4 regions of the Serratia bockelmannii genome follow, and region 2 is predicted to be linked to each of the others. Evidence: predicted binding sites of a transcription regulator. Region 2 holds the regulator's gene; each other region holds the start of a gene.

Region 1 (7,518 bases), 2.0 Mb from region 2:
GCCCGGTCACGCATCTGCAGTTGCTGTTCGATCGTTCCAGCGTGGAGATCTTCATCAACCGCGGCGAGGCGGTGATGAGCGCGCGCTACTTCCCGGCCAGCGAGCCGCAACTGCGGCTGTCCGGAAGCGCGCCGCTGGCGTTGGAATACTGGCCGCTGACGCCATGCATGCTAGAATGACGCATCCTCCGATGACTTCAGATGGCGTCAGTGAAAAAAAATAAACGCATTACCATCAGTGACATCGCCACGCTGGCCGGGGTGTCGAAATCGACCGCCAGCCTGGTGCTGAACGGCCGCAGCAAGGAATATCGGGTGTCCGACGACACCCGCGACCGCGTTCTGGCGCTGGCGCACGAACACCATTATCAGCCCAGCATCCACGCCCGCTCTTTGCGCTCCAACCGCAGCCACACGCTGGGGCTGGTGGTGCCGGAGATGACCAACTACGGCTTTGCGGTGATTTCGCGCGAGCTGGAAACGCTGTGCCGCGAAGCCGGTCTGCAGCTGCTGATCGCCTGCACCGATGAAAACCCGGCGCAGGAGATGATGGCGGTGAACAGTCTGGTACAGCGGCAGGTGGACGGCTTGATCGTCGCCTCCAGCCAGTTGAACGATGCCGAATACCAGAAGATCAACGCCGGGCTACCGGTGGTGCAGATGGACCGCCTGATCGCCGGCTCCGAACTGCCGCTGGTGATCACCGACTCGGTTAATGCGACCGCCGACCTGGTGGAAAAGGTCGCGCGCCAACATCCGGATGAGATCTATTTTCTCGGCGGGCAGCCGCGCATTTCGCCGACCCGCGATCGCCTCGCCGGCTTCCAGCTTGGCCTGGAGCGCGCCGGCATCACGTGCAAACCGGAATGGATCATCAACGGCAGCTACCACCCCAGTTCGGGTTACGAGATGTTCGCTCAGCTGTGCGCACAGCTGGGGCGTCCGCCCAAAGCGCTGTTCACCGCCGCCTGTGGCCTGCTGGAAGGGGTGTTGCGTTATCTGACGCAGCATCAGCTGATGGAGAGCGATATCCACCTGTGCAGCTTCGACGATCACTACCTGTTCGATTGCATGACGCTGAAGATAGATACGGTCGCGCAAGACTGCCGGGCGCTGGCGCAGCATAGCTTCGACCAGGTGACCGCGCTCATCGACGAGCGGCCGCTGGAACAGCATGCGCTTTATCTGCCGGGCCGTATCCACTGGCGTCATGCCGGTTCCCGGGCGTTGTTAGCCGGGGAGTGATATCTCAGTATCAATAAAAAAGGGCGCCTGAGCGCCCTTTATCGTTGTGCTGCCGCTACTTGGCGGCACCTTCCATGCCCACCAGCCCCACTTTCAGGTAACCGGCTTTACGCAGGGTGTCCATCACGCTCATCAGCGTTTCATAGTCCACGCTCTTGTCCGCCTGGAAGAAGATGGTGGTTTCTTTGTTCGCCTGAGTGCGTTGATCCAGCACCGAAGTCAGCTGATCGGCATTCACCGGCTGATCGCCAACGTAGAGCTGCTTGTCGGCCTTCACCGACAGGAACACCGGTTTCTCCGGCCGCGGCTGCGGTTTGGCGGAGGAGGCCGGCAGATCGACGCGGATATCTACCGTTGCCAGCGGCGCGGCCACCATAAAGATGATCAACAGCACCAACATGACGTCGATAAACGGCGTCACGTTGATTTCATGCAGTTCGCCGCTGTCGTCCAGATCTTCATTTAAGCGCATCGCCATGACTCACCCCGCCCGCAGTTGGTGTGCGTGCTGTGAGCGCTTGGCTTCCGCCGTTGCGGCCAGATCCAGATCGCGGCCCTGCAGCAGCAAGACCTGCGCCGCCACGTCGCCTACCTGGGCGCGATGGCCGCTGATGACGCGGGCGAAGATGTTGTAGATAACGACCGCAGGGATCGCCGCTACCAGGCCCATCGCAGTCGCCAGCAGCGCCTCTGCGATGCCCGGCGCCACGACCGCCAGGTTGGTGGTCTGCGAATGGGCGATGCCGATAAAGCTGTTCATGATGCCCCAGACGGTACCGAACAGGCCGACGAACGGCGAGATGGCACCAATGGTGGCGAGGAAGCCGTTGCCGCGGCCCATGTTACGGCTGTAGGCCGCCACGCGGCGCTCGAGACGGAAACCGGTGCGTTCTTTGATGCCGTTGTTGTCGTTGGATTCCGCAGACAGCTCCAGCTCATTTTGCGCATCGTTCAGCAGTACCGCACTGACGCTCTCCGGGGAGAAGTTTTGCGCCAGCTCGGAAGCTTCATCCAGCGAGCGCGCTTCGGCCAGTGCCAACTGCTCGCGACGCAGACGGCGCTTGGCGCGCAGCAGTTCACTGCCTTTAGCGAACAAAATGGTCCAGGTCACGATAGACGCCAGCACCAGGCCGATCATCACCGCTTTCACCACCGCGTCGGCGTGCTGGTACATGCCCCAAATGGACAGGTCCATGCCGCGGGTTTCCGGTGGCTGGATCGTCGGTGCCGGGTTCACCGGCGTGATGCTTTCCGGCGCAGCGGCTGCAGGTGCAGGCGCGGTGGTCGGCGCAACGCTTTCGGTAACGGCCGGATTGGCCGCCGGCGCTGCCTGCGCGCTGCCGGCCAGCCCCACAACCAGCACCATAGAAGCCATCAGGCTGCGGCCAAAGGCCTTGCCCCACTGCGCCCGGCCCTGACCGAACGATCCTTGATTTAAATTCTTGCCAGCCGTTTTCACGCTGTGCCTCCACCCATTACCGATCAAAATTAAGGAATAATTCAGCGTGCGATCATATCAAACCAACCGGGGATTGATAGTAGTTCTCATTATTATTTACCAAATAAACGCGAAAATTTTAGCCAGCCCCGCGGCAAAGCGCCAATCCGCGCCCGTTCACCGCCAAACGCTCCTTTTATGGGGTTATTTCGTTACTTTTCTCCCACAACGGTGCAACAAGACCACCCTGCCGAACGACGTCTCGACCGATGAATGGGCTTCTCTCTCGCCGCTCGGCAGAAGGATGAGGCGAGAAATGCGCCGCTGACAGCCAATTATAGCCGTTTCTATATCCAGAAGTTAAAACGTCTGGATGGCTATATCAACTCATGCTAACGTAAGGGCTATCGTAAACGGGCACGTGCAGAGCAACCAGAGGTGAGCCAGGTACCATGACGTCAAAACACATCGAAACCACGCTGATCGGCGCCGGCCGCGGCAAACGCTACACCCAGGGCTCCGTCAATCCCGTCACGCAACGCGCCTCTTCTTTGGTCTTCGACTCCGTCGCCGCCAAAAAGCACGCCACCGCGCAACGCGCCCACGGCGAGCTGTTTTACGGCCGACGCGGCACGCTGACCCACTTCGCCCTGCAAGATGCGATGGTCGAGCTGGAGGGCGGCGCCGGCTGCGTGCTGTACCCCTGCGGCGCGGCGGCGGTGGCCAATGCGATCCTGTCGTTCGTCGGCGCCGGCGATCACCTGCTGGTCACCGGTTCGGCGTACGAACCGACCCAAGATTTCTGCACTCACATCCTCGGTCGCATGAACGTCAGCACCACCTATTTCGATCCGTTGATCGGCGCCGATATCGCCACGTTGATCCAACCCAATACCCGCGTGGTGTTCCTGGAATCCCCCGGCTCCATCACTCTGGAAGTGCAGGATATCCCGGCCATGGTGCAGGCCATTCGTGCCGTGGCGCCGGAGGTGGTGATCATGATCGACAACACCTGGGCGGCAGGCGTGCTGTTCAAGGCGCTGGATTTCGACATCGATATCTCCATTCAGGCCGGCACCAAATACCTGATCGGCCATTCCGATTACATGCTCGGCACCGCCGTCGCCAACGCGCGCTGTTGGGATCGGCTGCGCGAGTACTCCTATCTGATGGGGCAGATGGTGGATGCCGACACCGCCTACATGGCAAGCCGCGGCCTGCGTACCCTGAGCGTGCGCCTGAAACAGCACGAGCGCAGCAGCATTGAGGTCGCCAACTGGCTGGCCGAACGGCCGGAGGTGGCGACGGTCAATCACCCAGCCCTGCCCAGCTGCAAGGGCCACGAGTTCTACCGCCGCGACTTCAACGGCTGCAACGGGCTGTTCTCTTTCGTGCTGAAAGAGCGGCTGGATGATGCGCAGCTGGCCGCTTACCTGGACAACTTCAGCCACTTCAGCATGGCCTACTCCTGGGGCGGCTTCGAGTCGCTGATCCTGGCCAACCAGCCGGAAGAGCTGGAAGCCATCCGGCCGGCGGGCGGCGTCGATTTCTCCGGCACGCTGGTGCGCATACACATCGGCCTGGAGAACGTCGAAGACCTGATCGCCGATCTGGCGGCCGGTTTCGATCGCCTCAACGGCGTGCGCTAAGGCGGATTCCGGTAATTTTCTTCGTCTCGTTTAATGTCGGCTTAAGCTATTAGCGGTACACTAACCGGATAACTGTCAGATACGGTAACCGCCGCATCCTGGAGAACGTGACCCCGGGCGCAACCGGCATGCAACAGGACATAAAATGGATGTATTACGAGAGATTATTCATGCGCTTTGGCAGCAGGACTTTATCGCCCTCGCCGATCCTAGCGTGATTTGGGTGGTTTATGCCGTGCTTTTCACCACCCTGTTTTTGGAAAACGGACTGCTGCCCGCCTCCTTCCTCCCCGGCGACAGCCTGCTGCTGCTGTCGGGTGCGCTGATCGCCAAAGGCGTGATGGGCTTTGCCCCCACCCTGTTGATTCTGACCGCCGCCGCCGGCCTCGGCTGTTGGCTGAGCTATATCCAGGGCCGCTGGCTGGGCCACACCGGCCTGGTGAAAGGCTGGCTGCTGCAATTGCCGGCGCAATATCACCAGCGCGCTCATAACCTGTTCAATCGCCACGGGCTGACGGCGCTGCTGATCGGCCGTTTCCTCGGCTTCGTGCGCACGCTGCTGCCGACCATGGCCGGCATTTCCGGGCTCAACAGTTCGCGCTTCCAGGTGTTCAACTGGCTGAGTGCGGCGATCTGGGTCTGCGCGCTGGTCGGCCTCGGCTACGCGTTCAGCCAAATCCCTCTGGTGAAACGCTACGAAAGCCAGGTGATGACCGGCCTGATGCTGCTGCCGCTGTTGCTGCTGTTCGTCGGCCTGCTGGGCGCCATGCTGGTGATCTGGCGTAAAAAGCGCGCCTCCTCCTCCTGATCCAGGCGCACTACAGCGCCTTCTCGACCAACGCCAGACTGGCGGGCAACTTGCTCACCAGCGTATCCACCGCCAGCCGCACCTTCAGCGGCAGGTGGGGCGTGTGTGGCCATACCGCATGCGCATCAAAGGCGGCGCCGGGCCGATCGCGCAGTAAGCGCACCAGCGCCCCGCTCAACAGCTGCTCACGCACCAGCCAGCACGGCAGCCAGGCGATGCCGAAACCCGCCGTCGCTGCATCCGCAATCGCCTGCAAATCGTCCATCTGCAACCGGTTATTCGGCATCACGTCCTGCGGTTTGCCGTTCTCGTCCAGCACCCGCCAGCTGCGCCGCGCGCCGGCGCGCATATAGGTCACCGCCTCGTGCTGAGCCAGTTGCTCAATGCTGTGCGGTTCGCCGCACCGCTGCAGATAGGCCGGCGAGGCGCACAGCGTCATGCGGTGATCGCCGATACGACGCGCCACCAGCCCGCTGCTGTTGGCCAGCGTGCCGTTACGGATCGCCATATCGAAACCGTCCTCAATCAGATCCACCACCCGATCGCTGAATGACAGCTCCAGCTCCAGGCCAGGGTGCTCACGCGTCAGATCGGTCAGCAACGGCGCAATACACATGCGGCCAAACAGCACCGGCATCGACACCCGCAGCCGGCCGCTGACCTGCCGCTTGCCCGACTCCAGCAACGTTTCCGCGCTGCGGATCTCCTCCAGCGCCCGCAGGCAGCGCTCATAGAACAACGCACCGTCGTCGGTCAGGCTCTGGCTGCGGGTGGTGCGATGAAACAGCCGCACGCCCAGCCGCTGTTCCAGCCGGGCGATGGTTTTCCCTACCGCCGAACGCGACAGGTGCAACCGACTGGCCGCCAACGCAAAACTGCCCGCCTCCACGGCGGTGACGAATACCGAAATGCCGCTCAATCGATCGCTCATGATTTGTCGCTCTGAAAGAAACAATCTGCGGAAATCTTATCGCCACTGGCGAACCTCTATCAACGATATTATCGACAGGTCGTTAATCGCTGACTTTGGAGAACATCATGACCGACACGATGCAACGCTGGACGATGGATACCCTGGGGCGTGAACACCTGCAGCTGACCACCGAAGCGATTCCGCAGCCGGGGCCACACGAAATCAGAGTGAAAGTGAAGGCGGTAGCGCTCAACTACCGCGACAAAATGATGATTGAAAGCGGCATGGGGCTGACGCTGCCGCAGTCGTTCACCCCCGCCTCTGACATGGCCGGCGAGGTCAACGCCGTCGGGCCCGGCGTCAGCCGGTTCCAACCCGGCGCCCGGGTCATCTCTACCTTCAGCCCCGGCTGGCTCGACGGCCGGCAAAAACCGTACGGCGATGCGCGCCAGGTGCCTTACCACACCCTTGGCGGCTTCTATCAGGGCGTACTGGCGGAATACGTGATTTTGCATGAAGACTGGCTGGTGGCGGCGCCGACGTCGCTGGACGACGCGCAGGCCAGCACCCTGCCGTGCGCCGGGCTGACCGCGTGGTTCGCGCTGGTAGAGCAAGGCAAACTGCATGCCGGCGAGACGGTGCTGGTGCAAGGCACCGGTGGCGTGGCGCTGTTCGCGCTGCAGATCGCCAAAGCGCACGGCGCCGAGGTGTACGTGACCTCCGGCAGCGATGAAAAGCTGGCGCGCGCCCGGGCACTGGGCGCCAGTCACGGCATCAACCGGCTGAACGGCGATTGGGTGGAGGCGGTTTATGCGCTGACGCAGGATCGCGGCATCGACCATGTGATCGACACCGTCGGCGGCCCGAATCTCGGCAACTCAGTACGCGCCGTGGCGGTGGGCGGCCGCATCTCGGTGATCGGCGTGCTGGCGGGCGCCGAGATTTCCGCGCCCGCCGGCCTGCTGCTGCTGAAATCGGCGCAGATCCAGGGCATCGGCGTCGGCCATCGCCGCGCGCTGGAAGATCTGGTGCGCGCCGTGGACGCCGTCAACCTGCAGCCGGTGATCGATCAGGTATACCGCTTCGACCAGCTGCCGCAGGCGTTGGATCATCTCGATCGCGGGCCGTTCGGCAAGATCGTTCTGACCCCGTAAACGCGGCTCAGCCCTCCAGCAGCAGCGGATTGGCATCGCGCAGCCGGGCGACTTCATCGCTCGGCGTCATGCCGAACAGCCGTTTGAATTCACGACTGAACTGCGACGCGCTCTCGTAACCGACGCGGATCGCCGCCGTGCTGGCCTTCAGACCGTCATGCACCATCAACAGGCGCGCCTTATGCAGCCGGTACGATTTCACGTACTGCAGCGGAGAGGTGTTGGTCACCGCCTTGAAGTTATGGTGAAACGCCGACACGCTCATGTTGACCTCGCTGGCCAACTGCTCGACGTTGAGATTGTCGGCATACT
Region 2 (7,518 bases):
CAAAGCCGCCGCCAAATTCAAATACGGCCCGGTCTGGGCGCGCGCAGGCTATATTCAGCCGAGCGGCCAAACCCTGCTGGCGCCGCACTGGAGCTTTATGCCGGGCACCTATCAGGGGGCTGAAGCCGGCGCCAAGTTCGATTACGGCGATGCCGGCGCGTTGAGCTTCTCCTACATGTGGGCCGACAAATACAAGGCGCCGTGGCATATCGAGGTGGATGACTTCCGCCAGAACGATAAGAAAACCCGTGTCTCCTACCTGCACTCGCTGGGCGCCAAGTACGATTTCAAAAACGATTTGGTGCTGGAAGCTGCCTTCGGCCAGGCACAGGGGTATGTGAATCAATACTTCACCAAGGCGTCTTACAAATTCGATCTGCTGGGCAACCCGCTGACCACCAGTTACCAGTTCTACGGTGCGGAAGACCGCATCAGCGACAAGAACGATCCGAACAGCATCTACGACGGTCTGGCCTGGCTGCAGGCGCTGACCTTCGGTTACACCACCGGGCAGTTCAACTGGCGTCTGGAAGGCACCATGGTCAAGGCGGAAGGCAACCAGGGCTTCTTCCTGCAGCGCATGACCCCGACCTACGCTTCGTCCAACGGTCGTTTGGACGTGTGGTGGGATAACCGCTCCGACTTTAACGCCAACGGCGAGAAAGCGGTGTACGCCGGCGTGATGTATGACCTCAGCAACTGGAACCTGCCGGGCATGGCGGTCGGCGGCTCCTACGTTTACGCCTGGGACGCCAAGCCGAGCACCAACCCGATCTACGATCAGAGCCAGCGCCTGAAAGAGAGCGCCTGGAGCCTGGACGCGATGTATACCATCCAGGAAGGGCGCGCCAAGGGCACCCTGATCAAACTGCACTACACCCAGTATGACAACCACACCAACATCCCGAGCTGGGGCGGCGGTTACGGCAACATCTTCCAGGACGAGAAAGACGTCAAGTTCATGGTCATCGCGCCATTCACCATCTTCTGATGCGTTCCCCGGCCTCGCCGCCGGGGCAGTTAAGGGAATTCAACGATGAAAAAAATCATGCTGATGTTGGCGGCCGCTGCGGCCCTGAGCGCCTGCGCGCAACCCACCGCGCCGCCGGAAGACGCCAAGTTGAAGCAGGCTTACAGCGCCTGCATCAACACTGCCGAAGGCTCGCCGGAGCGTCTGCAGCCCTGTAAGGCGGTGCTGAACGTGCTGAAACAAGAGAAGCAGCACCAGCAGTTCGCCGCGCAGGAAACGGTGCGGGTGATGGATTATCAGAACTGCATTATGGCGGTGCACAGCGGTAACGGTCAGGCTTACGACGCCAAGTGCGGCAAGCTGTGGCAAGAAATTCGCGATAACAATAATTAAGAAGGATAAGAAGATGAACGCATTCAAACTGAGCGCGCTTGCCGCCTTGACGGCAACGATGGGATTCCTGGGCGGCATGGGGAGCGCCATGGCCGATCAACAGCTGGTGGATCAGCTTAGCCAGCTGAAGCTGAACGTGAAAATGCTGGATAACCGCGCCGGCGAAAACGGCGTGGATTGCGCGGCGCTGGGCGCTGACTGGGCCTCTTGCAACCGGGTGTTGTTCACCCTCAGCAACGACGGCCAGGCGATCGACGGCAAAGACTGGGTCATCTATTTCCACAGCCCGCGCCAGACCCTGCGGGTAGACAACGACCAGTTCAAGATCGCTCACCTCACCGGCGATCTGTACAAGCTGGAGCCGACCGCCAAATTCAGCGGCTTCCCGGCCGGTAAGGCGGTGGAAATCCCGGTGGTCGCCGAATATTGGCAGCTGTTCAGAAACGACTTCCTGCCGCGCTGGTATGCCACCTCCGGCGACGCTAAGCCGAAAATGCTGGCGAATACCGACACCGAAAACCTGGATCAGTTTGTGGCGCCGTTCACCGGCGACCAGTGGAAGCGCACCAAGGACGACAAAAACATTCTGATGACGCCGGCTTCGCGCTTTGTCAGCAATGCCGATCTGCAGACGCTGCCTGCCGGTGCGCTGCGCGGCCAGATCGTGCCGACGCCGATGCAGGTGAAGGTTCACGCGCAGGACGTCGATCTGCGCAAAGGGGTATCGCCGGATCTGAGCACGCTGGTTAAGCCGGCGGCGGACGTCGTCAACCAGCGCTTCGCGCTGCTGGGCGTGCCGGTTCAGGCCAACGGTTACCCGATCAAAACCGACATCCAGCCGGGCAAATTTAAAGGCGCGATGGCGGTGCCGGGCGCCTATGAGCTGAAAATTGGCAAGAAAGAGGCGCGGGTGATCGGCTTCGATCAGGCCGGGGTGTTCTACGGGCTGCAGTCTATCCTGTCGTTAGTGCCGAGCGACGGCAGCGGCAAGATCGCTACGCTCGACGCCAGCGACGCGCCGCGCTTCCAGTATCGCGGCATTTTCCTCGACGTGGCGCGTAACTTCCATAAGAAGGATGCGGTGCTGCGCCTGTTGGATCAGATGGCGGCTTACAAGCTCAACAAATTCCACTTCCACCTGAGCGATGACGAAGGTTGGCGTATTGAGATCCCCGGTTTGCCGGAGCTGACGGAAGTCGGCGGCCAGCGCTGCCACGATCTGAGCGAAACCACCTGCCTGTTGCCGCAGTACGGCCAGGGGCCGGATGTCTACGGCGGTTTCTTCACTCGTCAGGACTACATCGACATCATCAAATACGCCCAGGCGCGCCAGATTGAGGTGATCCCGGAGATCGACATGCCGGCGCACGCCCGCGCGGCGGTGGTCTCGATGGAAGCGCGCTACAAGAAACTGCATGCCGCCGGCAAAGAGCAGGAGGCCAACGAGTTCCGCCTGGTGGATCCGACCGATACCTCCAATACCACCTCCGTGCAGTTCTTTAACCGTCAGAGTTACCTGAACCCGTGCCTGGATTCCTCCCAGCGCTTTGTCGACAAGGTGATTGGCGAGATTGCCCAGATGCATAAAGAAGCCGGCCAGCCGATCAAGACCTGGCACTTCGGCGGCGACGAAGCGAAAAACATCCGCCTGGGCGCCGGCTACACCGACAAGGCGAAACCGGAACCGGGTAAAGGCATCATTGACCAGAGCAATGAAGACAAGCCGTGGGCCAAGTCTCAGGTGTGCCAGGTGATGATCAAAGAGGGCAAAGTGGCCGACATGGAGCACCTGCCGAGCTACTTTGGTCAAGAGGTCAGCAAGTTGGTGAAAGCGCACGGCATCGACAGAATGCAGGCCTGGCAAGACGGCCTGAAAGACGCCGAGAGTTCGAAGGCGTTCGCCACCTCGCGCGTGGGCGTCAACTTCTGGGACACCCTGTATTGGGGCGGTTTCGATAGCGTTAACGACTGGGCCAATAAAGGGTATGAAGTGGTGGTCTCCAACCCGGACTACGTCTATATGGACTTCCCTTACGAGGTGAACCCGGACGAGCGCGGTTACTACTGGGGTACCCGCTTCAGCGACGAACGCAAGGTGTTCAGCTTCGCGCCGGACAACATGCCGCAGAATGCGGAAACCTCGGTCGATCGCGATGGCAACCACTTCAACGCCAAGAGCGACAAGCCGTGGCCGGGCGCCTACGGGCTGTCCGCTCAGCTGTGGAGCGAAACCCAGCGCACCGACCCGCAGATGGAATACATGATCTTCCCGCGCGCGCTCTCGGTGGCAGAACGCGCCTGGCACCGCGCCGGTTGGGAGCAGGACTATCGTGCCGGCCGCGAATACAAAGGCGGGGAAACCCACTTTGTCGATACCAAGACGCTGGAGAAAGACTGGCTGCGCTTTGCCAATATCCTGGGCCAGCGTGAACTGGCCAAGCTGGACAAGGGCGGCGTCGCTTACCGTCTGCCGGTACCGGGCGCACGCGTAGCGGGCGGCAAGCTGGAGGCGAATATCGCGCTGCCGGGGTTGGGCATCGAGTACTCCACCGACGGTGGCAAGCAGTGGCAGCGCTATGATGCCAAGGCCAAGCCGGCGATCTCCGGTGAAGTGCAGGTGCGTTCGGTCAGCCCGGACGGCAAACGCTACAGCCGCGCCGAGAAGGTCTAAGCCCGGTGCAACGGCCCGCTGCCCTGGCGGCGGCCGTATAACGAAGGGGGAATGCGTTCGCCCACGCGTGTCGGCGTAGGGCGGACGTTGTAGTGAGAGTAGTACGTGGAGTCGCTGTGCCGCTGCAATTGTGATATTTCATGACATGATTTTCCCCCGGCTTGTCCGGGGATTTTTTTGTCTGCTGTACGGCGGGCATAAAAAAACCGCCTCGGTGTGAGGCGGTTTTTCATAGCCGGTCAGGGCTTACTTCTTGTCGTGCAGCGTTTCGTCTTCGCGGCAGTCACCGGTTTCACAGTGGCCGTACAGGTACAGGCTGTGGTTGGTGAGCTTGATACCGTGCTGCTTGGCGATATCACGCTGGCGCACTTCGATGGATTCGTCGCTGAATTCGATCACTTTGCCGCAGTCCAGGCAAATCAGGTGATCGTGGTGATGCTGTTGGGTCAGCTCGAACACGGACTTGCCGCCTTCGAAATTGTGACGTGTCACAATGCCCGCATCGTCAAACTGGTTCAGTACGCGATAAACCGTTGCCAGCCCGATCTCTTCGCCCATATCAATCAGTTTTTTGTACAAATCTTCCGCACTGACGTGATGGCATTCCGGATTTTGCAGTACTTCCAGGATTTTGAGTCGCGGAAGCGTGACTTTTAAGCCGGCCTTCTTCAATGCGATGTTGTTGTCGGTCATGCGAATTCAGTCCTGTTACTATGCTAATCAAGTTGAGGCGTACTCGCCTGTGGCATCGGTCGGCACAAAGAGTTAATGCGTCTCATTATAGAACCGGTTGTACTAAATGGAAACCGCCGGTTGTTAACAAAGATATAATTGCACTATTGCATGTTTTGCATGCAACGCCTTGATGGATGGGATAAACCGATATCTCAGTCTACCGTGACGGGGTGGGAAGTTACAAATCTGTAGCTTCTATCGCAGCAATCCCTGTTGCCGATGACGGCCCTGTCGGCACACTATGCACTTTACAGGGCCTTTGTTCAACCTTTCGCCAGTGCCGGGGTTTAGCCGACGATATCGGCCAGGCTCAGCTCTTCGACAATCTGTTTGACCCAAGCGTCCACGCGCTCGTTGGTCAGCTCCGGCTGACGGTCTTCGTCGATCGCCAGACCGATGAAGTGATCGTCGTCCGCCAGACCTTTGGAGGCCTCGAAGTGGTAGCCTTTGGTCGGCCAGTGGCCCACGATGGCCGCGCCGCGCGGTTCGATGATGTCGCGGATGGTGCCCATCGCGTCACAGAAGTATTCCGCGTAGTCTTCCTGGTCGCCGCAGCCGAACAGCGCCACCAGTTTGCCGTTGAAGTCGACTTCTTCCAGCGTCGGGAAGAAATCATCCCAGTCACACTGCGCTTCACCGTAGTACCAGGTCGGGATACCCAGCAGCAGGATATCGAACCCTTCCAGGTCTTCTTTGCTGCTTTTAGCGATGTCATGCACTTCAGAGACGTCGTCGCCAAACTGTTTCTGGAGAATTTTCTGGATCATTTTGGCAATGTTTTCGGTATTGCCAGTGTCGCTGCCAAAGAAAATGCCTACAGTAGCCATATCGCGTATAACCTTTAAATTCAAGTAATTGCATTACTCGATGCCAGCACTGCCGCCGCTGACGCCGATTAAAATGATGCCATGGCAAGAGCCTTTCGCCTCCGGGGCGGGCGCCGACAGGCGCAGTCTCTTACCGGTAAATGCGTATCATGCCAGAAAGTGGCGCCGGGGTTTTATCGCATTTATGCGATGCCGGAGAATGAAGAAAAGCGGGGTCGATCCGGCGTTGTCCTTAACGCCGCGCCGCGCGTGCGGCCGAAGAGATCAATGTTCCGGCTGTTCTTCCGCCAGTTGTGCCAACAGCATCTGCTCGATGAGTTCGCTGCGGCTGATGTTGCGCTGTTCCGCCAGTTTGTTCAGGGCATCCACCGCGTCCGCGTTGATTTTCAGCTCTACGCGTCGCAATCCACGCACTTTATCGCGCCGTAACTGATTGCGCTTATTGATTCTAAGCTGTTCATCGCGGGAAAGCGGGTTGGTTTTCGGGCGCCCCGGACGGCGTTCATCTGCGAACAGATCCAGCGTCGTGCGATCCGTTTGTTCTTTTGCCATAGGTAGCGGTACTGCAAGGGAGTTTGCATCAAAAAGCGCTCGCACGCTTCCGGAGGCATCGGTTAACACACTTCGGGCCAATAAACCCTAACCCAAATTCACCTCCGAACCGGCGTTCGCGAACGCGCTGGCGCGGCGGCAAAATTATAGCGCGCCATATTACCCCAGCAGATGGAGCGGCGACAATGCCTAACTGCGGGCTAAACGCGCTAAGCCGTTATCTTTAGCGCGTTTTTTCGCCAGGTGAGTGCGTTTTTCAGGCTTCGCCGAGGAAACGGTGGATGGCGCGCAGCACCGCTTCCGGTTTTTCGGCGTGCACCCAATGGCCGGTGCCGGCGACGACGTGTGCGCGGGCCTGCGGGAACTGGCGGGCGATATCCGCACGGTAGCTGTCCTGCACGTACGGCGACAGGCCGCCGCGAATGAACAGAGTCGGATGCGGCCAGGCCGGGACTTCCTGCCAGCCGGTAATGTCTGCGTAGCGTTCGATCAGTACCGGCAGGTTGAAGCGCCATTCACCGTTGTGGAAGGACTTCAGCAGGAACTGGATCACGCCTTCTTCCTGCAGGTAGTCGCGCATCAGTTGGGCAGCCGCCTGGCGCTGGGTAATGCCGGCGGCGCTGACGGCCTTCAGCGCGGCGAAGATCTCGTCGTGGCGGCGGGTTTGGTAATCCACGGGCGCGACGTCGATGACGATCAGCCTGGCGATGCGCTCGGGCGCGATGGCGGTCAGCGCCATCGCCGCTTTGCCGCCCATCGAATGGCCGATGACGATCGCTTTTTCCAGCTGCAGTTCGTCGAGCAGCGCCAGCAGATCCTGCGCCATGGCGGGGTAGTTCATGTCGTCGGCGCGCGGGGAGAGGCCGTGGTTGCGCAGATCGACCTTGATCACACTGTGCTGTTTATGCAGATCGCGCGCCAGCACGCCCAGGTTGTCCAGATTGCCGAACAGCCCGTGGATCAGCAGCACCGGCAGCGCGTCTGACTCGGCGGCCAGCAGTTGATAATGTAATTTCATGGCGAAGTTCATACTGAGAGAGATTCAGATTAGGGTATCATGATTGAATCGCACGATGAATCATGCGGAATTTTCGCGGCGCGGGCTTGGCAGTGCCGGCTATAGGTATTAGTCTGCATTTGCCGTCCGGAGGCACATTGTTGTGTTCGCCCCAGCGCTTTTAACCTTATAATCCCATGGCTTGAATGCAGGATCTGGCTTCAGGTTCTAAGTAGAAAAAACAGTATTGGATAAAGATGAAAACTATTGAAGTCGACGAAGAGCTTTACCGTTATATTGCCAGCCACACGCAACACATCGGTGAAAGCGCGTCCGATATTTTACGCCGCATGTTGAAATTCACCGCCGGGCA
Region 3 (7,518 bases), 1.5 Mb from region 2:
CAACTGCGCCAGCTGGAAACCCGCCTGGGTTATCTGCGTGAACTGGAAGATCGTCGTCAGACCATCCTGAAGTCGATCGATGAACAGGGCAAACTGACCGAACAGCTGGCGGGGGCGATCAACGCCACGCTGAGCAAGACCGAACTCGAAGACCTCTACCTGCCGTACAAACCGAAGCGCCGCACCCGTGGCCAGATCGCCATCGAAGCCGGTCTGGAACCGCTGGCGGACACGCTGTGGCAGGATCCGCAACAGCAGCCGGAACAGCTGGCTGAACGCTACGTCGACGCCGACAAGGGCGTGGCGGACGTGAAAGCCGCCCTCGACGGCGCGCGCTATATCCTGATGGAGCGCTTCGCCGAAGACGCCGCGCTGCTGGCCAAGGTGCGCGACTACCTGTGGAAAAACGCCCATCTGGTGTCCAAAGTGGTCGAGGGCAAGGAAGACGAAGGCGCCAAGTTCCGCGACTACTTCGATCACCACGAACCGATTTCCCAGGTGCCTTCGCACCGCGCGCTGGCGATGTTCCGCGGCCGCAACGAAGGTGTGCTGCAGCTGGCGCTGAACGCCGATCCGCAATTTGAGGAAGCGCCGCGCGAAAGCCAGGCGGAGCTGATCATCATCAATCACCTCAACCTACGTCTGAATAACGCCCCGGCCGATGCCTGGCGCAAGGCGGTGGTCAACTGGACCTGGCGTATCAAAGTGCTGCTGCACCTGGAAACCGAGCTGATGGGCACGGTGCGCGAGCGCGCGGAAGACGAAGCGATCAACGTGTTCGCCCGCAACATGCATGATCTGCTGATGGCCGCGCCGGCCGGCATGCGCGCCACCATGGGCCTCGATCCAGGCCTGCGCACCGGGGTGAAAGTCGCCGTGGTCGACGCGACCGGTAAACTGGTGGCCACCGACACCGTCTATCCGCACACCGGGCAAGCGGCCAAAGCCGCCGCCATCGTCGCGGCGCTGTGCATCAAACACAATGTAGAGCTGGTGGCCATCGGCAACGGCACCGCTTCGCGTGAGACCGAGCGTTTCTATCTCGACCTGCAAAAGCAGTTCAGCGACGTCCGGGCGCAGAAAGTGATCGTCAGCGAAGCGGGCGCATCGGTGTACTCCGCGTCAGAACTGGCGGCGCTGGAATTCCCGGATCTCGACGTGTCGCTGCGCGGCGCGGTATCCATTGCCCGTCGCCTGCAGGATCCGCTGGCGGAGCTGGTGAAGATCGATCCGAAATCCATCGGCGTCGGCCAGTATCAGCACGACGTCAGCCAGAGCCAGTTGGCGAAGAAGCTGGATTCGGTGGTGGAAGACTGCGTGAACGCCGTCGGCGTCGATCTGAACACCGCATCGGTACCATTGCTGACCCGCGTGGCCGGCCTGACACGCATGATGGCGCAGAACATCGTCAACTGGCGCGACGAGAACGGCCGTTTCAGCAACCGTGAACAGCTGCTGAAAGTCAGCCGTCTGGGGCCGAAGGCCTTCGAACAGTGCGCCGGCTTCCTGCGCATCAACCACGGCGACAATCCGCTGGATGCCTCCACCGTTCACCCGGAAGCCTACCCGGTGGTGCAGCGCATCCTGGCCGCCACCGAGCAGGCGCTGCAGGACCTGATGGGCAACGCCTCGGCGGTGCGCAGCCTGAAAGCGGTCGATTTCACCGACGACAAGTTCGGCGTGCCGACGGTCACCGACATCCTGAAAGAGCTGGAGAAGCCGGGCCGCGACCCGCGTCCGGAGTTCAAAACCGCCACCTTTGCCGAAGGCGTGGAAACCCTCAACGATCTGCAGCCGGGGATGATCCTGGAAGGGTCGGTCACTAACGTCACCAACTTCGGCGCCTTCGTGGATATCGGCGTGCATCAGGATGGCCTGGTGCACATCTCCTCGCTGGCGGACAAGTTCGTCGAAGATCCGCACACCGTGGTGAAGGCCGGCGACATCGTCAAAGTGAAGGTGATGGAAGTCGATCTGCAGCGTAAACGCATCGCGCTGAGCATGCGCCTGGATGAGCAACCGGGCGAAGGTTCACCGCGCCGCGGCGGCAACGCGCCGGCACAGGCACGCGACAACGCCAACCGTTCGGCAGGCGGCAACAAGGCCAAACCGCGCAATGCGGCGCCGGCCGGCAACAGCGCCATGGGCGACGCGCTGGCGGCGGCATTCGGCAAGAAACGCTAAGTCAGAGCCAATAGGGCGGAGCCTGCTCCGCCCTTTCTGATGAATAAAACTTGCTGCATTTCTTGACCCGTCTCAATAAACCATCATCTTTTTATTTCCCGTTCCTGCGTGACCACCCTCCCATTATTCAGGCAACAAAAATGCCTTCTGCAGCCATTTATTAACAACTCCGTTAACACGCATTTTTCATCTCGCGAATTGTGAGAGAAACACAAATGGTTACCGCTCGCATTACGGTGGAATAATGTTATCGAATTGCCTTTCAGCGGAAATAAATAAAGGGAAAAAGCCATCGATATTTGCAAACGAGAAAACTCGGCTACAAATACGTAACTGATTTAACTCGCCATTCTCATTTGTTCCCAAGTGCAAGCAGTGATAAAACATCGTTAATCAAGACAACGCCATTAAAAACTGCCGTCACCATAATAATTGGTTACAATACCCTTACTTTTTGTATTGAACGCGATAATGATAATTACTATTATTTGCGCTTACTTTATTGCATGACCTTATGGATGAATACCGCCGACGGCGTGGCATTTTCGCCGGCAACGTCCAATTATCATCAGCCCGATGTTCATCGGCACCCGGAAGGTTAATCACATGCAGCTTCAACCTAAACGCACGTATAAGATTGTCGGCTTTTCCGGTGAAATTGCGCCGGCCTACCGCCAGAAATTGTTATCGCTCGGCATGCTGCCTGGCTCTTCATTCGACGTAGTGCGCGTCGCGCCACTGGGCGATCCGATAGAAATTAAAACTCGCCGCGTCAGCCTGGTGCTGCGCAAGAAGGATCTGGCGCTGCTGCAGCTCGACGGCCAGCCCTGACCTCCGTTTGCCGACGCGCTCTTGCGCCGGCGCTGTTCTCCTTGAAGACGACACGCTGAACTATGAAAAAACTCACCATCGGCTTAATCGGTAACCCGAACTCCGGCAAAACCACGCTGTTCAACCAGCTGACCGGCGCACGCCAACGGGTCGGCAACTGGGCGGGCGTGACGGTCGAACGCAAAGAAGGCCATTTCACCACCCCGCAGTCCGACGTGCGGCTAGTCGATTTGCCCGGCACCTACTCCCTGACCACCATTTCAGAGCAAACGTCGCTCGATGAGCAGATCGCCTGCCATTACATTTTGAGCGGCGACGCCGATCTGCTGATCAACGTGGTCGACGCCTCCAACCTGGAGCGCAACCTCTACCTGACGCTGCAATTGCTGGAGCTGGGCATCCCCTGCATCGTGGCGCTGAACATGCTCGACATCGCCAAAAGCCAGCATATCGATATCGACGTCGCCGCGCTGTCGGCGCGCCTCGGCTGCCCGGTAGTACCGATGATCTCCACCCGCGCCGACGGCATCGGCGTGCTGAAACAGATGATCGACAATCATCGCATCAACGAGCAGCAGGCGCTGGTGAACTACCCGCCGTTGCTGCTGAAAGCGGTCGCCACGCTAAGCGACGCCATGCCGCAAACGCTGCCGGCGGTGCAACGCCGCTGGCTGGCATTGCAGATGCTGGAGGGCGACATCTACAGCCACCGGCTGGCCGGTCCCGCCGTCGCGCTGCTGCCTGCGGCCATTCAGACGTTGCAACAGCAGGAGCAAGAAGACCCGGCGCTGGTGATCGCCGACGCGCGCTACCAGTCTATCGCCACCCTGAGCGACGCGGTCAGCAACTCGCAGCAGGCGATGCCCAACCGCCTGACCGATATGCTGGATAAAGTGATCCTCAACCGCTGGCTGGGCGTGCCGATTTTCCTGTTGGTGATGTACCTGATGTTCCTGCTGGCGATCAATATCGGCGGCGCGCTGCAGCCGATCTTCGATATCGGCTCGGCGGCGATCTTCATTCAGGGCATTCAGTGGCTCGGCTACACCCTGCACTTCCCCGGCTGGCTGACCGTATTCCTGGCGCAGGGCGTCGGCGGCGGCATCAACACCGTGCTGCCGCTGGTGCCACAGATCGGCATGATGTACCTGTTCCTGTCATTCCTGGAAGACTCCGGCTACATGGCGCGCGCGGCGTTCGTGATGGATCGCCTGATGCAGGCGCTCGGGCTGCCGGGCAAATCCTTCGTGCCGCTGATCGTCGGCTTCGGTTGCAACGTGCCGTCCATCATGGGCGCCCGTACGCTGGACGCCCAGCGCGAGCGCCTGATCACCATCATGATGGCGCCGTTCATGTCGTGCGGCGCCCGTCTGGCGATCTTCGCGGTGTTCGCCGCCGCCTTCTTCGGCCAGGACGGTGCTGGGGTGGTGTTCTCGCTATACATGCTCGGCATCGCGGTGGCGATCCTGACCGGCCTGGTACTCAAATATACCCTCATGCGCGGCGAAGCCTCACCGTTCGTCATGGAGCTGCCGGTTTACCACGTGCCGCACCTGAAAAGCCTGCTGCTGCAAACCTGGCAGCGGTTGAAAGGCTTCGTGTTGCGCGCCGGTAAGGTGATCGTGGTAGCCAGCATATTCATCGGCGGCCTGAACAGCTTCTCGTTCAGCGGCAAAACGGTCGACAACATCAACGACTCCGCGCTGGCTTCGGTCTCCAAGGTGCTGACGCCGCTGCTGCAGCCGATGGGCGTCCACAGCGATAACTGGCAGGCCACCGTCGGTCTGGTGACCGGCGCGATGGCGAAAGAAGTGGTGGTCGGCACGCTGAATACGCTGTATACCGCCGAGCACATCAACAAAGAGGCGTTCGACGCCGCCAACTTCAACCTGCTCGATGAGCTGGGCGGTGCGCTGCAGGAAACCTGGGACGGCCTGAAAAATACCTTCAGCCTGAGCGTGCTCTCCAACCCGATCGAAGCCAGCAAGGGCGACGGCGAGATGGGCGTCGGTTCGATGGGCGTGATGAGCAGCAAATTCGGCTCCGGCATTTCCGCCTACAGCTACCTGATCTTCGTGTTGCTGTACGTGCCTTGCGTTTCGGTGATGGGCGCCATCGCACGTGAATCAAGCCGCGGCTGGATGACCTTCTCTATCCTGTGGGGGCTGAACGTGGCCTACTCGCTGGCGACGCTGTTCTATCAGGCGGCGACCTTCAACCAACACCCGCAGTACAGCCTGACGGCGATCCTGGCGGTGGTGCTGGTGAACCTGCTGGTGCTGTTCGGCCTGCGCCGGGCACGCAGCCGCGTCACGGTGCGCCTGGGCAACGCCACGCCGGCGGCCTGTTGCCAGAGCGCCAAAGGGAGCTGTCACTGATGGCCAGGCTGCTGCAGGTGCGCGATGCGCTGGCGCTGCGCGGCAGCGCCCAGGCGCAGCAGCTCAGCCAATCGCTGGCGACGCCGTTGCCGCTGGTGCAGGCGATGCTGGATCGTTTGACGGCAATGGGGAAAGTGGAACGTATCGAACAGGATGGCGGCGCCTGTCTGAGCGGCAGTTGCAAAAGCTGCCCGCAGGGCCAGGGATGCAGCACGGTGTTCTACCGGCTGAAGGCCTGACGATCAGGGGCGCCGCAGCGGCGCCCCTTGCCATTCAAGGCTTATTGCTTGTCTTTGTAAACTTCGGCGATGGCGCTGAATTTACCGTGTTCGCGGCCCGCCAGGATCACGTAGTATTGACCGCCCTTTTCGTCTGCCAGTTTGGACAGCTCTTCCTTGGCATCCATCGGTGACGTGGTTTCCGCCGTCGTGGTGACGGTGCCGATCTTCTCGTATTTACCCGGATTCTTATCCAGATCTTCCTTGGTCAGCAGGGTTGCCGCCATGGAGCCGAAAGACACCGAACCCAGCACTGCCGCTGCAATAATCATCTTCAATGATTTCATGACACTAACCTCTCAATGGATAATTTATCTGTTATGAAAGCCGTCAAGGATCCATGCGTAGTACCGCAGGCTGCCGCGACATCCTCAGGCCTCGTTGCTTTCCCTGACGGGGCCTGTTTCCCAGAGACGAAACGCCAAAATGAAAATCGCCGCACGCGGTCTTTTCATTTTGCAGCCAACGCATTGACTCACTAAGTATTGAACAGCTTTGTCTTTTATCCACCCGGCGGCGTTTTTTTTCGCGCTCTATCGTGCGTTTTCACGCTGCATTCAATGTGCTGCAATAAACGCTTCGATCATCGTCACAAATTCATCGGGATGAGAGATAAATGGCGCATGGGCGGCTTTGGCCACGATCTGCGACGTAGAGTTCGGCCAGTCGGCGTCGAGCAGCTCGGCGACCTTGCGCGGCACCAGCCCGTCCAGATAGCCGTAGATCCGCAGCAGCGGCAGCGTCAACTCCGCCAGCGGTGCACGCAGATCGGCTGTGCGCAAGATCTCCAGCCCACCGTTCAGCACCTCGACGCTCGGCGTCGGTTGGTTGAGCACCACCGCTTTCAGTTGGCGCGCATCCTGACGCGCGCTCTCGGTGCCCAGCGTCTGCAGCGCCAGAAAACGCTCGACGGTGCGCTGGAAATCCAGGCTCAGCTGATGCTGGAAACCGCTCAGCACGTCCGGGCGGATCCCCGGCCACTCATCGCGGGCGGCAAAGCACGGCGAGGAGGCTACGGTGATAAGCCCCTTGACTCGCTCGGGCTGCATCAGCGCCGCCTGGCTGGCCACCAGCCCACCGAGCGACCAGCCAAGCCACCAGGACTGCGGCGGGGCAGCCGCCAGCACGATTTCCGTCATCTGCTCCAGCGACAGGGCGCCGAACCCCTGGCTACGGCCGTACCCCGGCAGATCGACCAGGTGCAGGCGAAAATGCGGCGTCAGTCGCGCCTGAATGCAACTCCACACTTCGGCGTTCAATCCCCAGCCGTGCAGCAGCACAAGATCGCGTTCGCCTTCGCCTATTGTTTGCCAGTACAGCGCTGTCATTGGTTATTGTCCTTTCATACTTATCCGTCACGGAGACGCTATGCTATCAATCCGCAGCCGTTGTTGGCTATGCCGACAACCGTTGAGCCTGATCCGTCATGGCATCTGCAGCTGTTGCCTGCGTCATCTGCCGGCCCACCCGCCGTGTTGCCCGTGCTGCGGATTGCCCGCCGGGAAGACGCGAACGCCCTGCGGCCGCTGCCTGCAACGGCCACCGCCCTGGCAACGGCTGGTGTTCGTCGGCGACTACGTTGCGCCCCTCAGCCAACTGGTAAAAAGGTTCAAGTTCCACCGCGCGCCCGAGCTGGCGCCGACGCTAGCGCGCCTGATGTTGTTGCGGTGGCAGCAGGCGCGCAGAGAGCAGTATCTGAACAGACCCGACCTGATTTTAGCGGTACCCTTGTATGCAACACGCTGCTGGCACCGTGGTTATAACCAGAGCGATCTGTTGGCCCGGCCGCTGGCGCGCTGGCTGGGCTGCACCTATCAGCCCGCCGCCTTGCGCCGGGTGCGCAAAAC
Region 4 (7,518 bases), 2.5 Mb from region 2:
CGATCTGATCATCCGCCGCACCGACGGTTCGCCAACCTATAACTTCTGCGTCGTCGTCGATGACTGGGATATGGAAATCACCCATGTGATCCGCGGTGAAGACCACATCAACAACACCCCACGCCAGATCAACATTCTCAAAGCGCTGGGTGCGCCGGTGCCGGAATATGCGCACGTGTCGATGATCCTCGGCGACGACGGTAAAAAATTGTCCAAGCGCCACGGCGCCGTGGGTGTTATGCAATACCGCGACGACGGCTATCTGCCGCAGGCGCTGCTGAACTACCTGGTGCGCCTGGGTTGGTCCCATGGCGATCAGGAGATCTTCTCCATCGATGAGATGAAAGAGTTCTTCACGCTGGAAGCGATCAACAAATCCGCCAGCGCCTTCAACACCGAGAAGCTGCAGTGGCTGAACCACCACTACATCAACCATATGCCGGCGGAAGAAGTGGCGGTGCATCTGGCATGGCACGTTGAGCAACTGGGCATTGAAACCCGCAACGGTCCGGAATTGAAAGACCTCGTCAAGCTGCTGGGCGAGCGTTGCAAGACGCTGAAAGAGATGGCGGAGTCTTGCCGTTACTTCTACGAAGACTTCAGCGAGTTCGACGCCGACGCCGCCAAGAAGCACCTGCGCCCGGTCGCGCGTCAGCCGCTGGAAGCGGTGCGTGCCAAGCTGGCCGCCATCACCGTCTGGACGCCGGAAAATGTGCACGACGCCATTCAGGGCACGGCGGATGAGCTGGGTGTCGGCATGGGCAAAGTCGGCATGCCGCTGCGCGTCGCGGTGACCGGCGCCGGCCAGTCGCCGGGCATGGACGTGACCGTGCATGCGATCGGCCAGAAGCGCTCGCTGCAGCGTATCGATATGGCGCTGGCTTACATCGCCGAGCGTGAAGCCCAGGCCTGATTAGGCTGATACGCCGTAAATGAAAAAGCCCCGTGGAGCGATCCCGGGGCTTTTTTATTGCTTGCTGTCAGGCTTGTTCGCCGGCCGGCAAACCCGGACGGTAGGCGATGAAATACATCAGCCCGACAAAGCCGGCGCCGCCCAGCGCATTGCCGAGAAATACCGCGACGAAATTAGGCAGATACTGTTCCCAACCCATGCCGCCGGCAAAGATGGCCGCCGGGATGATGAACATATTCGCCACCACGTGCTGGAAGCCGATGGCGACAAAAGCCATGACAGGGAACCACATGCCGATCACTTTGCCCGGCACATCTTTGCTGGCGAAGGCTAACCACACCGCCAGGCACACCAGCCAGTTGCAGCCGACGCCGGAAATGAAGGCGTGCAGGAAGTCCGCATCCACTTTGGCCTGCGCGATCGCCAGCGTCTTATGCAAGAACGCGCCTTCGGTCAGGCCCAGCAAATGGCCGAAGAAGTACGCGACGGCCACGCTGCCGGCCAGGTTGGCCAGAGTGACCCAAAACCAGTTGCGCAGCACGGCGATGGCGGGGATTTCGCGGGCAAACCAGGCCATCGGCAAGGTCATCATGTTGCCGGTCAGCAGTTCGCCGCCGGCCAGAATGGTCAGGATCAAACCGATAGGGAAGACCGCGGCGCCCAATAGGGCGCCGAAAGAGCCCCATTCAGCCGGCAGGGTGCCGATGACGTGAATATCCAGCAGGAAGCCGGTGGCGATAAAGGCGCCGGCGAGAAAGCCCAGAATCAACAGATTAGCGAGAGGGGCGCGGCTTTTGTTTACCCCGGCCTGAACGGCGAGGGCGGCGATTTCTTTTGGTGAATGCAAAGACATGACGGACTCGGTTTATAGTAATAAAGTTTATGGCGCGGGCAGTCTATGCCGCTCGGGAGCCCGACTCAAGCGCATTTCGCTAACATTCCGTTAATTAAAAATCAACGTGATATGCAGGGTCTTTTGCTATTTTGAGATGTAGCGCGCAAAATGGATGAACTCTGCACAAACTGATGATTTTTTGGCGCCAAACATGCTGATTTGGCGGCTTTTTCAACGCTTGATTCAGTAATTCAATTTAGCCGTTGACAGCTTTGAATGGGTTTCATATTATGCGCCCCGTTCACAGCACAAAGTGATTGTGGAACGGGGCTATAGCTCAGCTGGGAGAGCGCTTGCATGGCATGCAAGAGGTCGACGGTTCGATCCCGTCTAGCTCCACCAACCTTCTTCTCAGAGAGGTTGGGGAATACCGTAACGCCGGTCAACGCGTACCACTTTTGTGGGGCTATAGCTCAGCTGGGAGAGCGCTTGCATGGCATGCAAGAGGTCGACGGTTCGATCCCGTCTAGCTCCACCACCATTTAAAAAGCCGACCCTAGGGTCGGCTTTTTGCTTTTCGTCATTTATCCTTCGCCGAATGCCAATGACTAGTCCTGATATAGGTTGACACTTTTCAACCGGATAACGCCCGATGAACCTCATCGGGCGTTTTGTATTTCAGCGACAAGTGCGGCCGCCGCGTGTTGTAGAGGTTCACCGACTCCCTGACCATCTTTCTTGCCTGCGCGATATCTTCTGGCCTGCCGAGCAGGTATTCCGTTTTGAGTATCCCGTTTATCCGTTCCGCCAGCGCGTTCTGATAACAGTCATACCCGTCCGTCATCGAGCAGATGACGCCATACTGCTGATGTAACGCCTGATATTCCTGCGAGCAGTACTGGATACCCCTGTCCGAGTGATGCACCAACGGCAACGCCGTGCGTCTGCCGGCCAGTGCCATTTTGAACGCGCAGGCGACATGCCGGGTATGCAGACTGTCATGCACGTGATATCCCACGATTTTTCTCGACCAGGCATCCGTTACCAGGCTGACATACGCCGTCCCCGTTCTCAGCGGCAGGTAGGTGATATCCGCCACCCATACCTGTTCCGGACGGCTGGCTATTACTTGATTGTCTCCCGCTTTTAGCAGGTTGGGATGGCGATAAAAACGATGATGGCTGTGCGTCGTCTTGTGATATGCCCGTTTAGGCATCACCAGTAACCGCGCGCAGCGCAGGATACTGAACAACCGGTCACGGCCCACATGCAACGCCGGTTCGGGGTGTTGCCGCAACAGGTGATGCAGCTTACGTGTCCCCAGTCGGGGTTGGTGCAAGCGGATGGCCGTCACCTGTTCGACGAGATGCCGGGCCTGCTCCTCTTTGCCTGCTTCACGCTGCAGGGACTGATACCACGCTTGTCGGCTGATGCCCATCCATCGGCAGGCCCGCGTTACTGTGAGTCCCGGTACTTGTGTTTGCGCGATAAGGCGGTTAGCTGCTTTTTTGTCAGCGTGGCGCCAAAGTCGGTGTTCATCACTTTGACGACAGCTTCGAAGAACTGGGCTTTGACTTCAGATTCAGCCAGTTGCTGCTCAAGTTCTTTAATACGCTGTTCGGGTGTCAGGGGGAGTTTGGGCATGTTGTCTCCGCACGTTCTGGTGGAAGGAGAAGTTCGCCAGTCAAGTTGACCGTATTTGCGCAGCCAGTTCATGACAGTCTGGCTGCCTTGGATACCGTAGCGATCTTGCGCTTGGCGGTATGTCATCTCGCCTTTTTCGACCTGTTCGACGACAGCCAGTTTAAAGGATAGAGAGTAATCGCGTTGTGTGCGTTTAATATACTGGTTCATCACATTTTCCTCTGTGCGTGAGTAAAATGTGTCAACGCTATTCAGGACGGGTCACAAGCAATAAAAAAGGCGCCCGCAGGCGCCTTGTTATCGTCGTCGGTTCGAGGCTTAGCCCAGCACCAGACCCGCGATGGAAGCGGACAGGATGCTGACCAGCGTAGAGCCGTACACCAGCTTCAGACCAAAGCGCGACACCACGTTGCCCTGGTGTTCGTTCAGGCCCTTGATCGCACCGGCCACGATGCCGATGGAAGAGAAGTTGGCGAAGGACACTAGGAACACCGACAGGATCCCCAGGCTGCGCGGCGACAGCTCGGCAGAGACTTTCTGCAGCTCCATCATGGCCACGAATTCGTTGGAAACCAGCTTGGTGGCCATGATGCTGCCGACCTGCAGGGCTTCGTGTTTAGGAATGCCCATGATCCAGGCGAACGGATAGAAGAAGTAACCGAGGATTTCCTGGAAGCTCAGGCCGAAGATAGCGCTGAATACGCCATTGAGCGCGGCGATCAGGGCGATGAAACCAATCAGCATCGCGGCGACGATAATCGCTACTTTGAAGCCGGCCAGGATGTATTCACCCAGCATTTCGAAGAAGCTCTGGCCTTCGTGCAGATTGCCCAGATGCAGCTCTTCTTCTTTATTGGTGTCGTACGGGTTGACCAGCGACAGCACGATAAAGGTGCTGAACATGTTCAATACCAGTGCCGCCACCACGAACTTGGCGTCCAGCATGGTCATGTAGGCGCCGACGATAGACATGGACACCGTAGACATCGCGGTTGCCGCCATGGTGTACATGCGCTTTTCCGACATCTTGCCCAGGATATCCTTGTAGGCGATGAAGTTTTCGGATTGGCCCAGGATCAGCGAGCTGACGGCGTTGAACGACTCCAGCTTGCCCATGCCGTTCACTTTCGACAGCACGGTACCGATAATGCGGATGATGAAAGGCAGCACTTTGATGTACTGCAGAATACCGATCAGCGCCGAAATGAAGACGATCGGGCACAGCACCTTCAGGAAGAAGAACGCCAGGCCTTTGTCGCCCATGCCGCCGAACACGAAATCAGTCCCTTGTCCCGCAAACCCGAGCAGTTTGTCAAACAGCGCGGCGAATCCTTTTACGAAGCCCAAACCCGCTTCCGAATGCAGGAAAAAGTAGGCCAGCAGTACTTCGATAACCAGTAATTGAATAACATAGCGAATGCGGATGCTTTTACGATCGCGGCACACCAACAGGGCCAGGATCGCCACCACTACTATCGCCAACGCAAAGTGCGCAATATGGGACATGTTTGCTCCAAATTTGAGGCAGGCTGAATTTCGGCTGTCATTTTATGTAACGCTACGTTTAAAAACGAGACTTCTATTGCAAATATGGAAAATCATAGCGGGAATTCTCCTAAAGTGTTGCGCAAAAGCATAAAAAATCAAGATGTTAACGCAGAGATAGGAAATTCGTATTCTTGTGCTAACCTGTCTTTCAGGGGTATTGCAGCTAAAATCCCATCCCAAAAGCACGGAAATCGGCATGCTTGGTGTCGGACCCTTCGATAAAACCATTAATGTTGGCTATTACAGAGATAAGTTTTACCGCTCTAAATGCGCTTGATAATTATTATCATTTATATAGAGTGGAGATAAACGTAATTTCAGTAAGGGTTCAACATATGCTGAACAGTCGCGTGGTTGAAACCACCCCCGGTCGCTCCGCCAGAAAAATCAAACTCTCGCTGATGGGGCCCGCCTTCATCGCCGCTATCGGCTATATCGATCCCGGTAACTTCGCCACCAACATCCAGGCCGGCGCCTCGTTCGGCTACAGCCTGCTGTGGGTCGTGGTCTGGGCCAACGTGATGGCGATGCTGATCCAACTGTTGTCTGCCAAGCTGGGCATCGCTACCGGAAAAAACCTGGCTGAGCACATTCGCGATCGCTTTCCGCGGCCGGCGGTGTGGGCCTATTGGGTGCAGGCGGAGATCATCGCCATGGCGACCGACCTGGCCGAGTTTATCGGCGCGGCGATCGGCTTCAAGCTGCTGCTCGGGATTTCCCTGTTGCAGGGCGCGGTGCTGACCGGCATCGCCACCTTTTTAATTTTGATGCTGCAAAAACGCGGGCAAAAGCCGCTGGAGCGGGTGATTGGCGGCCTGCTGCTATTCGTCGCCGCCGCTTACATCGTCGAGCTGGCATTCTCTCAGCCGCAGCTTTCGCCGCTGCTGAAGGGGATGGCGCTGCCCGATCTGCCCAACGGTGACGCGGTATTTCTGGCCGCCGGGGTATTGGGCGCCACCATCATGCCGCACGTGATCTATCTGCATTCGTCGCTTACCCAAGTCGGCGGTGAGCACGATAAGGCGGAGCGCTATGCCGCCACCAAAGTCGACGTCGCCGTCGCCATGACCATCGCCGGTTTCGTCAACCTGGCGATGATGGCCACTGCCGCCGCCGCGTTTCATTTCAGCGGCCACAGCGGTATCGCCGATCTCGACGTGGCCTATCTGACGCTGCAACCGCTGCTCGGGCAAGCCGCCGCCACCGTGTTTGGCCTGAGCCTGGTGGCCGCCGGTCTCTCCTCTACCGTGGTGGGCACGCTGGCGGGGCAGGTGGTGATGCAGGGGTTTGTGCATTTCCATATCCCGCTGTGGCTGCGTCGCGCGGTGACCATGCTGCCGTCGTTTATCGTTATCATGCTGGGAATGGACGCCACGCGCATTCTGGTGCTGAGTCAGGTGCTGCTCAGCTTCGGCATTGCGCTGGCGCTGGTGCCGCTGCTGGCTTTCACCGGTAATCGGGCGCTGATGGGGGAAATGGTCAACGGCCCGCTGGTGCAAAACCTGGGCAAGCTGATCGTACTGGTGGTGGTGGGATTGAACGGCTACCTGCTGATCGGCAGCGTGCTGTAGGCAAAAAAAACGCGGGCCGGCATTACGCCGGCCCGTCGTCGTTAATCGCGGTCGTCATCGCCGTGGCGGCGCCAGCGATCGCGGTCATGATCGTGGTGGTGCTTTTTCTCTTTCTTCCAATGGTGCTTATCGTAATGCTTGTCGTATTTACGATAGCGTCCTTCATGATAGTAATAGTGTTTGCGCCAGTAGTCGCGGTCGCGCCAGCGATAGCCGTCCCAGTAGTAACCGCGACGGCTGCGGTCGCCGAGATAGCGCCCCTGATGGCCTTGCCACCAGTCGCGATCGCGCCAGTCGTAACCGTCCCAGTAACGGCCGCGATTGTCCTGATCGCCGATGCGCAGTGAAACGCCCGGCATCAGATCGATGCTGATCCCTTCGGCGTGTGCTTGCTGTGCGGCGGGCAGTACCGTCGCCGCCAAGATGGCGGCCAAGAGCAGAGGTTTAAACATGGCTTCTCCTTCCCGCTTGCGCGGCTTGGCCGTTTGTCACTTTATGAAGCGCGTTCATCAGTTTAAAAAAGCGGCCTTATCGTTATTTTGCTGCAATATCGGCATCATAGCGCCAGCGCATAGGGTTGAATCTGAGAGCCACTCTGAAAACGGTGCGGGAGGCCAAGATTTGAGATTTTTCTGGAGTCTCGCCGCTCGATTGAGCGGCGGAATTTGTAAACGATTACAATAAGATTTTCTCGATCTGCGCGAGCTCTTCTTCACTGAAGTGACGATTGGCCAGCATGCCCACCGCGTCTTCTATCTGCGCATTCTTACTGGCGCCGATCAGCACCGAGGTAACGCGATCGCCGCGCAGCACCCAGGCCAGCGCCATCTGCGACAGCTTCTGCCCGCGTTGCCGCGCCAGCGCATCGAGGCGGCGCACCTTGTCCAGCCGCTCGTCGGTCAACTGCTCCGGCTGCAGGAAGCGGCTGCCGCTGGCGGCGCGGGAATCTTGCGGGACGCCGTGCAGGTAGCGGTCGGTCAGCAGGCCGCCCGCCAGCGGCGAGAAGG

Evidence for each region. Region 2 encodes Fur, which represses iron uptake genes when iron is present. Its sites were predicted from a motif close to ATAATAATGAGAACNACTATCAA; they were not measured.
Region 1: a site for Fur is predicted at 2,777-2,799, ahead of exbB (tol-pal system-associated acyl-CoA thioesterase). Genes of this name have one in related genera too.
Region 3: a site for Fur is predicted at 2,650-2,672, ahead of feoA (ferrous iron transporter A). Genes of this name have one in related genera too.
Region 4: a site for Fur is predicted at 5,214-5,236, ahead of ACSJLU_RS17730 (Nramp family divalent metal transporter). Genes of this name have one in related genera too.

What each region holds. Positions count from the first base shown of each region.
Region 1 is NZ_CP196512.1:4,460,766-4,468,283, forward strand. Features, by position in the region: gene ACSJLU_RS21190 (glycoside hydrolase family 32 protein) at 1-179, shown strand, start outside; gene ACSJLU_RS21195 (substrate-binding domain-containing protein) at 201-1,244, shown strand; gene exbD (TonB system transport protein ExbD) at 1,300-1,722, opposite strand; gene exbB (tol-pal system-associated acyl-CoA thioesterase) at 1,726-2,703, opposite strand; gene metC (cystathionine beta-lyase) at 3,135-4,331, shown strand; gene ACSJLU_RS21215 (DedA family protein) at 4,477-5,139, shown strand; gene ACSJLU_RS21220 (LysR family transcriptional regulator) at 5,150-6,070, opposite strand; gene ACSJLU_RS21225 (zinc-dependent alcohol dehydrogenase family protein) at 6,178-7,206, shown strand; gene ACSJLU_RS21230 (AraC family transcriptional regulator) at 7,214-7,518, opposite strand, start outside.
Region 2 is NZ_CP196512.1:1,215,869-1,223,386, forward strand. Features, by position in the region: gene chiP (chitoporin ChiP) at 1-991, shown strand, start outside; gene chiQ (ChiQ/YbfN family lipoprotein) at 1,037-1,363, shown strand; gene ACSJLU_RS05790 (beta-N-acetylhexosaminidase) at 1,377-4,034, shown strand; gene fur (ferric iron uptake transcriptional regulator) at 4,281-4,727, opposite strand; gene fldA (flavodoxin FldA) at 5,057-5,596, opposite strand; gene ybfE (LexA regulated protein) at 5,861-6,148, opposite strand; gene ybfF (esterase) at 6,405-7,178, opposite strand; gene seqA (replication initiation negative regulator SeqA) at 7,403-7,518, shown strand, end outside.
Region 3 is NZ_CP196512.1:4,892,309-4,899,826, forward strand. Features, by position in the region: gene ACSJLU_RS23290 (Tex family protein) at 1-2,184, shown strand, start outside; gene feoA (ferrous iron transporter A) at 2,791-3,015, shown strand; gene feoB (Fe(2+) transporter permease subunit FeoB) at 3,078-5,393, shown strand; gene ACSJLU_RS23305 (FeoC-like transcriptional regulator) at 5,393-5,632, shown strand; gene ACSJLU_RS23310 (YdgH/BhsA/McbA-like domain containing protein) at 5,674-5,958, opposite strand; gene bioH (pimeloyl-ACP methyl ester esterase BioH) at 6,229-6,999, opposite strand; gene gntX (DNA utilization protein GntX) at 7,040-7,518, shown strand, end outside.
Region 4 is NZ_CP196512.1:3,716,423-3,723,940, reverse strand. Features, by position in the region: gene gltX (glutamate--tRNA ligase) at 1-913, shown strand, start outside; gene ACSJLU_RS17755 (formate/nitrite transporter family protein) at 981-1,766, opposite strand; tRNA gene ACSJLU_RS17750 (tRNA-Ala) at 2,075-2,150, shown strand; tRNA gene ACSJLU_RS17745 (tRNA-Ala) at 2,211-2,286, shown strand; partial or broken gene ACSJLU_RS17740 (IS3 family transposase) at 2,357-3,602, opposite strand; gene ACSJLU_RS17735 (NupC/NupG family nucleoside CNT transporter) at 3,711-4,898, opposite strand; gene ACSJLU_RS17730 (Nramp family divalent metal transporter) at 5,276-6,511, shown strand; gene ACSJLU_RS17725 (DUF2502 domain-containing protein) at 6,553-6,963, opposite strand; gene mgrA (L-glyceraldehyde 3-phosphate reductase) at 7,187-7,518, opposite strand, start outside.